Regions from separate parts of the Pectobacterium sp. A5351 genome, predicted to be linked through region 2. Evidence: predicted binding sites of a transcription regulator. Region 2 holds the regulator's gene; each other region holds the start of a gene.

Region 1 (4,320 bases), 110 kb from region 2:
TACTGCTTCAACACAGCCAGCGTTTCGCGGGCGATGTCTTTCCCTTCCTGATGGTGAAACCACGGCGCTTTGATCTCGGGGTAGAGCCCGATGTTCTTGCCGGTTGAATGATTCAGTCCCTGAATAAATTCAATCTCTTCCTGAAAGGTATGAATACGGAAGTCGGATTTCCACATCGGGAAACGGTTCGGGTAGCTCTGTACCTGCTTGCCGTCTTTGATGTCGAATCCTTCGGTGAATTTCAGCGATTTGATCTCTTGTAGCGTGAAGTCGATGGCGTAAAAGCGTCCATCTTTACGGGCGCGTTGCGGAAAACGTTCTGCTACGTCGGTCACGCGATCCAGATAGTGGTCATGCAGGACAATCAGTGCGTTATCTTTGGTGAGCACCAGATCCTGCTCCAGATAATCTGCACCCTGAGCGTAGGCCATTGCCTTGGCCGGAAGCGTATGCTCGGGCAGATAGCCGCTGGCGCCACGGTGGGCAATGACGATTTTGGTGGTTGATGAAGCGGGATCACTCGCGTGACTGGAGGCACTCAAGGACATGGAGAGTGCGAGGGCGGAGAGTAGGGATGTTACGGTAACGTTCATGCGATCAAACCTCTTTCTGTTGAGAGAAAGGCGGCGTCATCATGACGCCGCCAGAGGGATGCTTACAAGAGCGGGTTAAGCGCGGTTGGCTAACTCTGCTTTATGTTTTTTCTCATTCAGCATAACAACAATCAGCAGAAGTACCGCCAGAATGCTGCCGCCGATCATCACCATGAAGCCGCCGTCCCAACCGAAGAAGTCAACGGTGTAGCCGACGATGGCGCTAGCGGCAACGGAGCCACCGAGGTAGCCGAACAGGCCAGTGAAGCCCGCTGCTGTACCTGCTGCTTTCTTCGGTGCCAGCTCCAGTGCGTGCAGACCAATCAGCATCACCGGGCCGTAAATCAGGAAGCCGATGACGATCATACAGGCCATATCCACACCCGGATTACCGGCTGGGTTCATCCAGTACACGATGGTCGCTATCGTCACCAGCGTCATAAAGAACACGCCCGTTGCGCCACGGTTACCTTTGAACACTTTATCGGACATCCAGCCGCACAGCAGCGTACCCGGAATACCCGCGTATTCGTACAGGAAGTAGGCCCAGGACGATTTATCCAGTGCGAAGTGTTTCACTTCTTTCAGATAAGTCGGTGACCAGTCGAGGATGCCGTAACGCAGCAGGTAAACGAAGACGTTGGCGATAGCGATGTACCACAGCAGTTTGTTCGGGAAAACGTACTGCATGAAAATCTGCTTAGCCGTCAGTTCTTCTTCTGCTTTCTCATTATAATCAACCGGATAGTCGTTTTTGTACTCTTCGATTGGCGGCAAACCACAGGATTGCGGGGTATCACGCATCAGCGCAAAGGCAATCAGCGCAACCAGAATCGCGGCGAAGGCTGGCATGTAGAGCGCGGCTTTCCAGTCGTTGAACCAGGCCATACCCAGCAGGAACAGCAGCGGAGGAATACCGCCGCCGACGTTGTGAGCACAGTTCCACACGGACACGATGCCACCACGTTCTTTCTGTGACCACCAGTGAACCATGGTGCGTCCGCACGGTGGCCATCCCATTCCCTGGAACCATCCGCACAGGAACAGCAGAACGAACATAATCGCAATGCTGGACGTTGCCCACGGTACGAAGCCCATGAACAGCATAACGGCAGCGGCCAGAATCAGACCAGCAGGCAAGAACACGCGCGGGTTGGAACGGTCAGATACCGAACCCATGATGAATTTGGAAAAACCGTAGGCAATGGAAATGCCGGACAGCGCAAAACCAAGATCGCCGCGCGAGAAGCCCTGTTCAATCAGGTAAGGCATGGCGAGTGCGAAGTTTTTACGTACCAGATAGTAGGCGGCGTAGCCAAAAAAGATCCCCATGAAAATCTGCCAGCGCAGACGGCGATAGAGGGGATCGACACGATCCTGCGATACGCGCGCCTGGTGGGCTGCGGGCCTAAAAATACTCAGCATAGATATCTCCAATGCGAAAAAAAACGATAGCTTTTTTGTTCTATTACGAACGTTATTGTAAGGGGATAGCGTGCAAATGAGTGTGATTCATGACGCTAATGTTACACTTTTATGAAACTGTGACGATTTTTGCGCTCATGTTAACAGAATCGGAAAATTACACAGTGTGGTTTTAGTGACCTTAATCACACTTATTGTTTTTAGACACCTCTTTATTTTCGTTTAGTGTTCGTTTTTGCTCTTTATCAAACATTAACCCTTCTTTCTGTGTCCCAATAGCAACATACATACCCTCCGCCTGGAACGAGAACAGAATGAAAAACACGGGGAACTGGCGTGAAACTGACGTGGTTGTCATCGGCGGTGGCGCGACGGGAGCAGGTACTGCAAGGGATTGCGCCCTGCGCGGACTGCGCTGCCTGCTGCTTGAACGTTATGATATTGCGACCGGTGCGACTGGGCGTAACCACGGCCTGTTACACAGCGGTGCCCGCTACGCGGTAACCGATGGCGAGTCTGCTCGCGAATGTATTGAAGAAAATCAGATTCTCCGGCGGATCGCCCGCCACTGTATTGAACCCACCGACGGCCTGTTTATCACCTTGCCAGAAGACGATCTCGGCTGGCAGGCGCAATTTATTACCGCCTGTCAGCAGGCGGGGATTCGCGCGCAGGCAATGGATCCGCAGGAAGCGCTTAGGTTGGAGCCAGCGGCAAACCCTACATTGATTGGCGCGGTGCGCGTGCCGGATGGTTCTGTCGATCCCTTTCGCCTGACGGCAGCCAACATGATCGATGCCTGCGAGCACGGCGCGGAAGTCTTGACCTATCATGAAGTTATCGGACTGATTCGTCAGGGCGATCGGGTTACCGGCGTGCGCGTTTTCGACCATAAAAAAGGTGTGGAAACGGAAATATACGCACAGGTGGTCGTCAACGCTGGCGGTATCTGGGGACAACACATTGCGGAATATGCCGATCTGCGCGTGCGTATGTTTCCGGCAAAAGGCGCACTGCTGATTCTTGGGCACCGCATCAACAACATGGTGATCAACCGCTGCCGTAAACCGGCGGATGCCGACATTCTGGTGCCGGGCGATACCATTTCGCTGATTGGTACGACCTCAACTCACATCGACTACGACCAAATCGACAATATGCTGGTGACGCCTGCTGAGGTGGAAACGCTGATGCGCGAAGGTTCCATGCTGGCGCCGTCTCTGGCGAGCACGCGAATTTTGCGCGCCTATGCTGGCGTCCGTCCTCTTGTTGCCAACGACAGTGACCCCAGCGGGCGTAGCGTAAGTCGCGGCATTGTGCTGCTCGACCATGCCAGCCGCGACGGGCTGGAAGGGTTTATCACGATCACCGGCGGCAAGCTGATGACCTACCGACTGATGGCGGAGTGGGTGACGGACGCCATCTGCAAAAAGCTGGGTCATGACGTGGCCTGCTCGACGGCACAGACGCCGCTGCCCGGATCGGAATCACTGGATGAAGTGAAAACCGTTCCCCATGCGCTGTCTGCTTATCCTGCGGCAAAACCGCTCTCGGCACCGCTGCGCGGGTCGGCGATTTATCGCCACGGTGAACGTGCCGGAAGAATGTTGTCCGGTGAACGTCTTGATCGCAGCCTGGTGTGTGAATGTGAGGCCGTGACGGCGGGAGAAGTGCGCTACGCCGTGGAATCGTTGCAAGTGAATAACCTGATTGACCTGCGTCGGCGTACTCGCGTTGGCATGGGCACCTGTCAGGGGGAACTGTGCGCCTGTCGTGCGGCCGGTCTGTTGTGCCGTCTGGGTACTGCGACGCCGGGGCAGTCGCTCACGCAGCTCAGCCAGTTTTTGAACGAACGCTGGAAAGGCATTCGGCCGATTGCCTGGGGCAATGCCCTGCGTGAAAGCGAGTTTACCAGCTGGATTTATCAGGGCTTGTGCGGCCTGACGGCCAGCGACAGTCAGGAGGATCGCCATGCGTTATGACGTTGTGATTATCGGTGGCGGGCTGGCAGGGCTGACCTGCGGTATCCGCTTAGTGGAGCAGGGGAAACGCTGCGCGATTATTAGCGCCGGACAGAATGCGCTGCATTTTTCTTCCGGTGCGCTGGATTTACTCTCCCATCTCCCTGACGGACAGCCCGTGAGCCAGCCGCTTGAGGCACTAGACGAGCTGGCGCGTCAGGCTCCTCACCACCCTTATTCGCGTATGGGAGCAGCGGCGGTTGCCGCACTGTTGCCACAGGTTGAAGCATTGCTGGAGCGCAGCACTATCACTCTGCGAGGTAATCATCAACAGAACCACT
Region 2 (4,320 bases):
AGGCTGCACCAGCTCATTAGTGCGTGATGATATGTGGGCAGGGGGCTTTGTTAACGGCAATTTCTTGTCATCCCTTTCATGCCGGAGACGGGTACAATGGTTTTTATCGCTTTAGCCCAAACAATAAGAAGGTATCGAAAAAAATTGCAGGTATTCATGCGAGTATGGAAAGAAAAAATAAATAATATGTTTATTATTTATCAATGGGTTAAGTAAAATATGCTGCTAATTATCGATAACTACGACTCCTTTACCTACAACCTTTACCAATACTTTTGTGAGCTTGGTGCGCAGGTTGTGGTGAAGCGTAATGATGAACTCACGCTGCGTGAGATTGAACAGCTTGCGCCTGAGCGATTGGTCATTTCACCGGGCCCTTGTACACCGGATGAGGCGGGTATTTCACTGGCTGCAATCCGTCACTTCGCCGATAAATTACCGATTCTGGGCGTATGCCTTGGCCATCAGGCGATGGGGCAGGCGTTCGGCGCGCGCGTGGTGCGGGCACGGCAGGTCATGCACGGGAAAACGTCTGCGATTGCGCACAGCAATACAGGCGTTTTTACGGGGCTAGCTCAGCCTTTGACGGTTACCCGCTATCATTCACTCATCATTGATTCCGCCTCTCTACCCGATTGCTTTGAGGTTACGGCCTGGAGCGAATCGGAAGGAAAACGTGACGAAATTATGGGAATCCGCCATCGCGTATTGCCGCTGGAGGGAGTGCAGTTTCATCCAGAAAGCATTCTCAGCCAGCAAGGGCATCAACTTTTGGATAATTTCCTTAAAATTTAGCCATATAGAGAGTTATTCTCTCCAATAGCCGATTTAATATTGCCTGTTATTGATTTTTTATGCATATTTATTGACTATATTTTCATTCCGATATGATGGACAGCAGAGTGAGGCAGCAAATGGCAGCAGAGCAGAAAGCAGTGACACGGGATACTCACGATAAAGTGATTTTGCCGGTTTATGCACCCGCGAAGTTTGTACCAGTGAAAGGTAAAGGGAGCCGCGTCTGGGATCAGGATGGCCGCGAGTATATTGATTTCTCTGGTGGCATTGCGGTTACGGCACTGGGTCACTGCCATCCTGCACTGGTGAACGCATTGCAGCAACAGGGTGAAAAGCTGTGGCACACCAGCAATATTTTCACCAACGAACCTGCGCTACGTCTCGCCAGCAAATTGATTGATGCCACTTTTGCCGATCGCGTGTTCTTTGTTAACTCCGGCGCTGAAGCTAACGAAGCGGCATTTAAACTGGCACGTCACTATGCGGTTAAACGTCATAGCCCGTATAAAACCAAGATCATTGCCTTCTACAATGCATTCCATGGCCGGACGCTGTTCACTGTCTCGGTTGGCGGACAGCCTAAATATGCCGATGGCTTCGGGCCTAAGCCGGCGGATATTGTCCATGTTCCTTTCAACGATTTGGCTGCGGTCAAAGCAGTGATGGACGATCACACCTGTGCCGTCGTGCTGGAGCCGATTCAGGGTGAGGGCGGCATTACGCCTGCTACGCCTGAGTTTTTGCAAGGTGTTCGCGAGCTGTGCAATCAACACAAGGCGCTGCTGGTATTTGATGAAGTGCAGAGTGGGATGGGTCGTACCGGTAAATTATTCAGCTATATGCATTACGGTATTACGCCGGATATTCTCACCACCGCTAAAGCGCTGGGCGGCGGTTTCCCGATTAGTGCGATGCTGACGACGGAAGAGATTGCCTCTGCGATGACGGTGGGGGTACACGGAACCACCTACGGCGGCAACCCGCTGGCCTGTGCGGTGGCGGAAGCGGCGCTGGATATCATCAATACGCCGGAAGTGCTGTCAGGTGTCGCAGATCGGCACGCTCGCTTTGTCAGTGAACTGGAGAAAATCAACCAGCAGTACGGCGTATTTGAGCAGGTTCGCGGTATGGGGCTGTTGTTGGGGGCAGAACTGAAATCGCAGTGGCATGGTCGTGCAGGCGAGTTTTTGGCTGCTGCAACGGCTCAGGGCCTGATGGTACTGATGGCAGGGCCGAACGTCATCCGCTTTGTGCCGTCTTTGATCATTGATGAAGACGACATTGTGCAGGGGATGGATAAGTTTGCAAAAGCCGTCGCACAGGTTGTTAACGCAGCAAACTGAGTGCGCTCTCAAAAGAGCAGCCATAAAAAAACGTAGGGAACGTTTTTCAACGTTGCGTCAGCAACGGCCCGAAGGGTGGCGAGCAGGAAGCTCGCCATAAAAAAAGCCTGAGGCCGAGGCTTCACGCTTTTTTATTGGTAGGGTACAGCGGCAGGGATTTAGCGAGTGCCGTAAACGACAATCGTTTTACCGTGCGCAGAGATCAGGTTCTGGTCTTCTAACATTTTCAGAATGCGGCCCACGGTTTCACGCGAGCAGCCAACGATTTGCCCAATTTCCTGACGAGTAATTTTTATTTGCATGCCATCTGGATGCGTCATGGCATCAGGTTGTTTGGCCAGGTTGAGTAGCGTTTGAGCAATACGGCCGGTCACATCAAGGAAGGCGAGGTTGCCGACTTTCTCTGAAGTAACCTGGAGTCTGCTTGCCATTTGCGCAGACAGACGCATGAGGATATCTGGGTTAACCTGAATGAGCTGGCGGAACTTTTTATAGGAAATTTCAGCCACTTCACAGGCGGTTTTTGCCCGCACCCAAGCGCTGCGTTCCTGACCTTCTTCAAACAGGCCGAGCTCGCCGATAAAATCGCCCTGATTGAGGTAGGAAAGGATCATTTCCTTGCCTTCTTCATCTTTGATTAGCACTGCGACAGAGCCTTTCACGATGTAGTAAAGCGTTTCTGCTTTTTCACCTTGGTGAATAAGCGTGCTCTTCGATGGATACTTGTGGATATGACAATGGGAAAGGAACCATTCGAGAGTTGGGTCTGTTTGCGGTTTGCCGAGAACCATTCGCTATCATCCTCTGTTGTAATTCACTGCGCAAATTACAGGGGTCAGAGTTCCCTGTACGGCGTGTTTAACTGCTAAAAAAAATAAAATTCAGTCTAGGCAGAATGACGTCAGGGAATATACTGGAACCACTGTACCCTTGATTTTCCGGTTGCTGCCTTGCCGCACCGTAAACGTGGCTGGGGTATGTCCGGCTACGTCATCATCTTCTTCGTTTCTGGGTTTGTCCAGAAAAGGTCTATTCTATTTTCGTTTTAACACAGCTTTAAGGACGTGTCTTGTGTTGTCTCGCTTCAGCATGACAAAGCTCTGATTAACGCTGGTTTTTGTACAGTAACGGTATAAATTTTCAAAAAATTTTTAGTGGAGAGGCACCATGCAGGCACGGGTAAAATGGGTTGAAGGCTTAACGTTTTTGGGCGAATCCGCGTCAGGGCACCAGATCTTGATGGACGGTAATTCCGGTGATAAAGCGCCCAGTCCGATGGAAATGGTGTTGATGTCTGTGGGGGGATGCAGCGCGATTGATGTGGTGTCGATTCTGCAAAAAGGCCGCAACGATGTGGCGGACTGCGAAGTGAAACTGACGTCAGAGCGCCGGTCTGACGCGCCGCGTTTATTTACCCATATCAATCTGCATTTTATCGTGACGGGAAAAGGGCTGACCGACAAAGCCGTTGAGCGAGCTGTCGCACTATCAGCGGAAAAATACTGCTCTGTGGCACTGATGCTGGGCAAAGCCGTTGAGGTAACGCACAGCCACGAAATTAGAGTGCTGGAATAATCCCTTTCTCTGGGTACTAATTCTGGTCACTTAAGCCTGTTATTAGCGGAAACACAGGGGGAGGTTCCCGCAGGGAGGCCTCACCCTGTGGTCGCCCGTATATCTCGATGCTTATTCGATGGTTTTCCCTTCAATTAACCGCTGCACCAGCGGTGCCATGATGAGCTCCATCGCCAGCCCCATTTTCCCGCCGGGAACGACCAACGTGTTGATGTGGGAGATAAACGATCCCTGCAACATGGCCAGCAGATAGGGGTAATCAATATTATCCAACCCCTGAAAGTGAATAACGACGAAGCTTTCATCCAGTGACGGGATCGATTTGGCAGCAAACGGGTTGGAGGTGTCCACGGTGGGTACGCGCTGGAAGTTGATGTGCGTACGAGAGAACTGCGGGGTGATGTAGGTGATGTAGTCTTCCATCGAACGGACGACGGAATCCATCACCGCTTCACGCGAGTGACCACGTTCATTGACATCACGAATCAGCTTTTGGATCCATTCCAGGTTGACGATCGGCACCACGCCGACGAGCAAATCGACATGCTGTGCCACGTCGTTTTGCTCGGTGACCACACCGCCGTGCAGCCCTTCATAAAACAGA
Region 3 (4,320 bases), 1.2 Mb from region 2:
TATAAAACACAATCATCCCAATGATGATGAGGGTATCGGTAAAGTTAAAATGGTTCATATCTTCTCGGCCTTAAATGGAAATTGATATTTCTCTGTTACTGCGAGAATTGATTAAGGATGTTACGGATGTTGTCTTCATCCTGTGCGGAAAACTGGATCGGATAGCGGCTGACGCCGACATCTTCACCCATGATCGCAAGCGCTTTCTTCACCACGGCCGGTGAGAACGCGATGGCGTACAGTGTCTTACGCAGTTCGGCAACCTGTTCTTGTGCCTGACGGGAGCCTTCAATGTCACCCGCATGGAAGCGATGCCAGATCTGGCTGATCGGTTCCGGTGCCACGTTAGCCAGCCCGGAAATACAGGCGGAGCAGCCGTCAACAAAGCCCTGGTGAATGAGCGAGTCTGGGCCATTCAGTACGTTAAAGCCCTGCACACCTTTCACCGCTTGCACATAACCGCTCAGGCTTTCATAGCTGCCTGCGCTGTCTTTGATGCCGATGATGTTCGGGTGATCCGCCAGCGTGCGGACGGTTTCCGGCGCCAGCGTATTCCCCGTGCGTGCAGGAATGTTGTAGAGAAACACCGGCACAGTCAGCGCATCGGCGACGGCGGTGTAGTGGGCAATCAGTTCTTCCTGTTTGAGTGGGATGAAATACGGGGTGATGACCGAAACGGCATCAACACCCAGCGCGGCGATGCGCTTACCGAGCTTGATGGTTTCCCGCGTGGAGATTTCACCGATGTGGCCGACAACCGGCACTTTTCCGGCGACTTCATCAACGCAGGTTTCAGTGACGGCGACTTTCTCATCGGTGTGCAGGACGAAAAACTCACCGTTGGTGCCGTTACAAAAAATACCGTTGCCGTAGCGCATCTGGCGCTGCACCTGAAGGCGCATGGCAGCGGGGTTAAATTCGCCCTGGTTATCAAACGGCGTGACGATGGCGGTCAGGACGCCGGTAATGTTTTTACTCATTGTTCTTCCTCGTGACACGTAATCAAAAAGGTGAAAACTTAAAACTGTTCTACTTAAAACCACATTATTTAAAACCGAATACTTACACTTAAGTCCGTTGTTAGGGGAAACACCGGAGGAGGTTCCCGTAGGGACGCCTCACCCCTGTGGTCGTCCCGTGTATCTCGATGCTTAAACGATCGGTAGTATTTAGCGCCATGCGGTTAAAACAGGGTCAGATAGACCTCACGCACATCGTCGGCACTGACCTGTGTCGGCACGTTTTTCATCAGGCGCTGAACCTGTAACGCGGCATCAACCAGATAAGGCAGGTGATCTTTTTCCACGCCGAGCTGTTGTAAGGTGTTGGGAAGGTTGAGGCGTTTGACCAACTCGCTGAAATAGGTCACCAGCGCCTGTGCTTTTTCCGCGGTACTCAGCGTCAGATCGGCATCCGGCAGCAGGTCATACGCCTGTGCGAATTTGTCCTGTGCAGCGTCCTGCACGAAGCGCATGCAAGGGGCGAGCAGGATGGCGTTCGCCACGCCGTGTGGGATGTGGTACTTGCCGCCCAGCGGGTAAGACATGGCGTGAACCAGATGCGTACCGGAGTGGGCAATAGCAGCCCCGCCGTAATAGGACGCCCACAGCATATTCAGCTTGGCTTCCATATTGTTCGGTTCGCGCACGGAGGTTTCGAGGTTGGCGAACAGCTTTTTCAGGCCAATCAGTGCGTAGTTGTCGCTGACCGGGTTGGCAATCGTTGAAGTGAAACACTCAATCAGGTGGCAGAGCGCATCAATACCCGTTGACGCGGCGATATGTGACGGCATGCTGATGGTCAGCTCCGGCACCAGTGCAACGTAATCTGGCAGCATCACTGGCGTGATAATACCGACTTTGGTCTCTTTTTCCGGGATCGCCAGAATGGCATTCGGCGTGGCTTCTGAGCCGGTTCCTGCGGTGGTCGGGATGAGCAGAGATGTCGTGCGGCGAGTCGGCTTCTCTCCTGCCAGCAGGCTATCCAGCGTGACGGTATCATCGCCCGCGCACAGTACGGAAAGCAGTTTGGCGACATCCAGCACGCTACCGCCACCGACGCCGATCACCAGATCGGTCTGGGTTTGCGTGAGTTGGCTCAGTATCTGGGCTACGTCATGCTGGCTTGGCTCGGCAGGAACATTATCAACCAACAGAACCTGCGGAACGGCTTGCTTAATTTGTGCGATCAGCGCCTGAACGTCAGGCAGCCCGACGATGTTTTTGTCGGTGACAAATAAAACGTGCTGTTTCCCCGTCAACAGGTGACTAATGTCCTGAAGTACCCGGTAACCGCTGAGGATAGTGCTATTGATGTTCATGCTTATTACCTTGCCTTTTCTCTTCTTCGCCAGAGCGTTATCGCGATGATAATGGTTGCGATGGTGATTAATTTCAGTCAAATGGTGCGGTTTTCATCATAACCAAACGCCATTTGCCACATCGTGGTGATAATTTATAGGTGAAATTCCTTTTAAATAATTTGATATTGCTCACATATAATCAAATGTGATTCAATATAATCATTGTCAGGCAATCATGAACCGGGGATGGAGTATGTCGAACGTGCAGCAATCAGCAGAACAGGTATTAGTGGTCGCTGATGACTTTACGGGTGCCAATGATGCGGGTGTCGGTCTGGCGCAGCATGGCGCGCGGGTTAGCGTCGTTTTTGACGTTAATAAACTGCATGCAGATTTACTGGGTGACGCGGTGGTGATTAACACCGATAGCCGTGCGGCGAGTGAAGAGACAGCATTCCAGCGCACTACCGCAGCGGTTGAAGCATGGTTGACCGTCGGTGGTCAGGGCTGGATTGTTAAGAAAATTGATTCGACGCTGCGTGGGAATCTGGGCGCAGAAGTGACCGCTGCTCTCTTTGCCACAGGGATACCCATTGCGTTGATTGCCGCCGCTTCACCGACGCTGGGACGTGTGACCCGCAAAGGGGAGGTCTGGGTGAATGGTCGTTTGCTTACCGACACGGAATTTGCCAGCGATCCCAAAACACCGGTGGCCTCAGCTTCTATCGCAGCCCGTCTGGCGGAGCAAACTGCCTTAGCTGTGGCGGAAATACACCTTGATGATGTCCGTCAGGCCAATTTAGCCCACCGTTTGCAGCAGTTGGCGGATGAGGGCGTACGTCTGATTATTCTTGATACGGATGTGCAGGACGATCTGACGCATATTGTTGACGCCGCCAGGGCGTTACCGTTCCGTCCTTTACTGGTCGGTTCGGCAGGCCTGAGTGAAGCGCTGGCGAACGCGCAGGATTTTACGCGCAAAACGGAGAGGCCGCTACTGGCTGTCGTTGGGTCAATGAGCGATATCGCTCAAAAACAGATTGCAGCCGCCAGACTTCGCGGCGATGTCACGCTGGTTGAGATCGATATCAACGCGATATTTTCACCCCATTCATCGACTGTCATGGTTTCCCTATGTGAGGAGGCGGTGAAGGCATTGATGAACGGTCAGCATTGCATTATTCGTACCTGTCATAACGAACATCAGCGCTTCGAGATCGACGCGCGGTGCCAGCAGCTTGGGCTTAGCCGACAGCAGCTTGGCGAAACGATCAGCCACTATCTGGGGGAACTTACGCGCAGCATTGTTCAGGCTCTCGATGGCCCGGGAGTGGGCAAATCTAACCGGTTTTTGCCGGGTGGGTTGTATTTATCCGGTGGTGACATTGCGATTGCCGTGGCAACAGCACTGGGTGCGACCGGCTTTCAGATTAAAGGGCAAATCGCATCCTGCGTGCCCTGGGGATACCTGCTGAACAGCGTTATCGGCACGACCCTTGTGATGACTAAAGCGGGGGGTTTTGGCAACGAAACTACTTTGCGCGACGTTTTACGTTTTATTGAGGAGAAGGTCAGTGAGTAAAATTATTGCGGTAACGATGGGGGATCCGGCAGGGATTGGACCGGAAATTATTATCAAGTCTCTGGCCGAAGGCGAGCTTTCCGGCGCGTCTGCCGTGGTGGTGGGCTGCGTACAGACGATGCGACGTATTCTGGCGCTGAATGTGGTGCCAGCCGTCGAGCTGAAAATCATTGATAAGCCGGCTGACGCGCTCTTCGCGCCGGGTGTCATCAACATCATTGATGAGCCGCTGGAAGATCCTCAGGCGTTGGAGCCTGGCGTCGTTCAGGCACAGGCGGGCGATTTGGCTTATCGCTGCATCAAGAAAGCAACGGCGCTGGCGATGGCGGGTGAAGTCCACGCGATTGCGACTGCGCCGCTAAATAAAGAAGCGTTGCACTCTGCGGGGCATCTCTACCCTGGCCACACCGAACTGCTGGCGAAACTGACCAACAGC

What was found. The regulator CRP, encoded in region 2, controls carbon source genes, mostly activating them, when cyclic AMP is high. The targets are predictions, from matches to a motif close to ATGTGANNNNNNTCACAT.
Region 1: a site for CRP is predicted at 2,192-2,209, ahead of glpT (glycerol-3-phosphate transporter). Genes of this name have one in related genera too.
Region 3: a site for CRP is predicted at 2,480-2,497, ahead of O1Q74_RS03230 (iron-containing alcohol dehydrogenase). Genes of this name have one in related genera too.

What each region holds. Positions count from the first base shown of each region.
Region 1 is NZ_CP116477.1:4,025,474-4,029,793, reverse strand. Features, by position in the region: gene glpQ (glycerophosphodiester phosphodiesterase) at 1-593, opposite strand, end outside; gene glpT (glycerol-3-phosphate transporter) at 669-2,018, opposite strand; gene glpA (anaerobic glycerol-3-phosphate dehydrogenase subunit A) at 2,333-4,000, shown strand; gene glpB (glycerol-3-phosphate dehydrogenase subunit GlpB) at 3,990-4,320, shown strand, end outside.
Region 2 is NZ_CP116477.1:3,915,996-3,920,315, reverse strand. Features, by position in the region: gene O1Q74_RS18095 (aminodeoxychorismate synthase component II) at 220-795, shown strand; gene argD (bifunctional acetylornithine/succinyldiaminopimelate transaminase) at 915-2,141, shown strand; gene crp (cAMP-activated global transcriptional regulator CRP) at 2,300-2,932, opposite strand; gene O1Q74_RS18080 (OsmC family protein) at 3,309-3,716, shown strand; gene O1Q74_RS18075 (phosphoribulokinase) at 3,828-4,320, opposite strand, start outside.
Region 3 is NZ_CP116477.1:688,128-692,447, forward strand. Features, by position in the region: gene O1Q74_RS03220 (sodium:solute symporter family protein) at 1-58, opposite strand, end outside; gene O1Q74_RS03225 (dihydrodipicolinate synthase family protein) at 96-980, opposite strand; gene O1Q74_RS03230 (iron-containing alcohol dehydrogenase) at 1,184-2,320, opposite strand; gene dtnK (D-threonate kinase) at 2,556-3,884, shown strand; gene O1Q74_RS03240 (D-threonate 4-phosphate dehydrogenase) at 3,877-4,320, shown strand, end outside.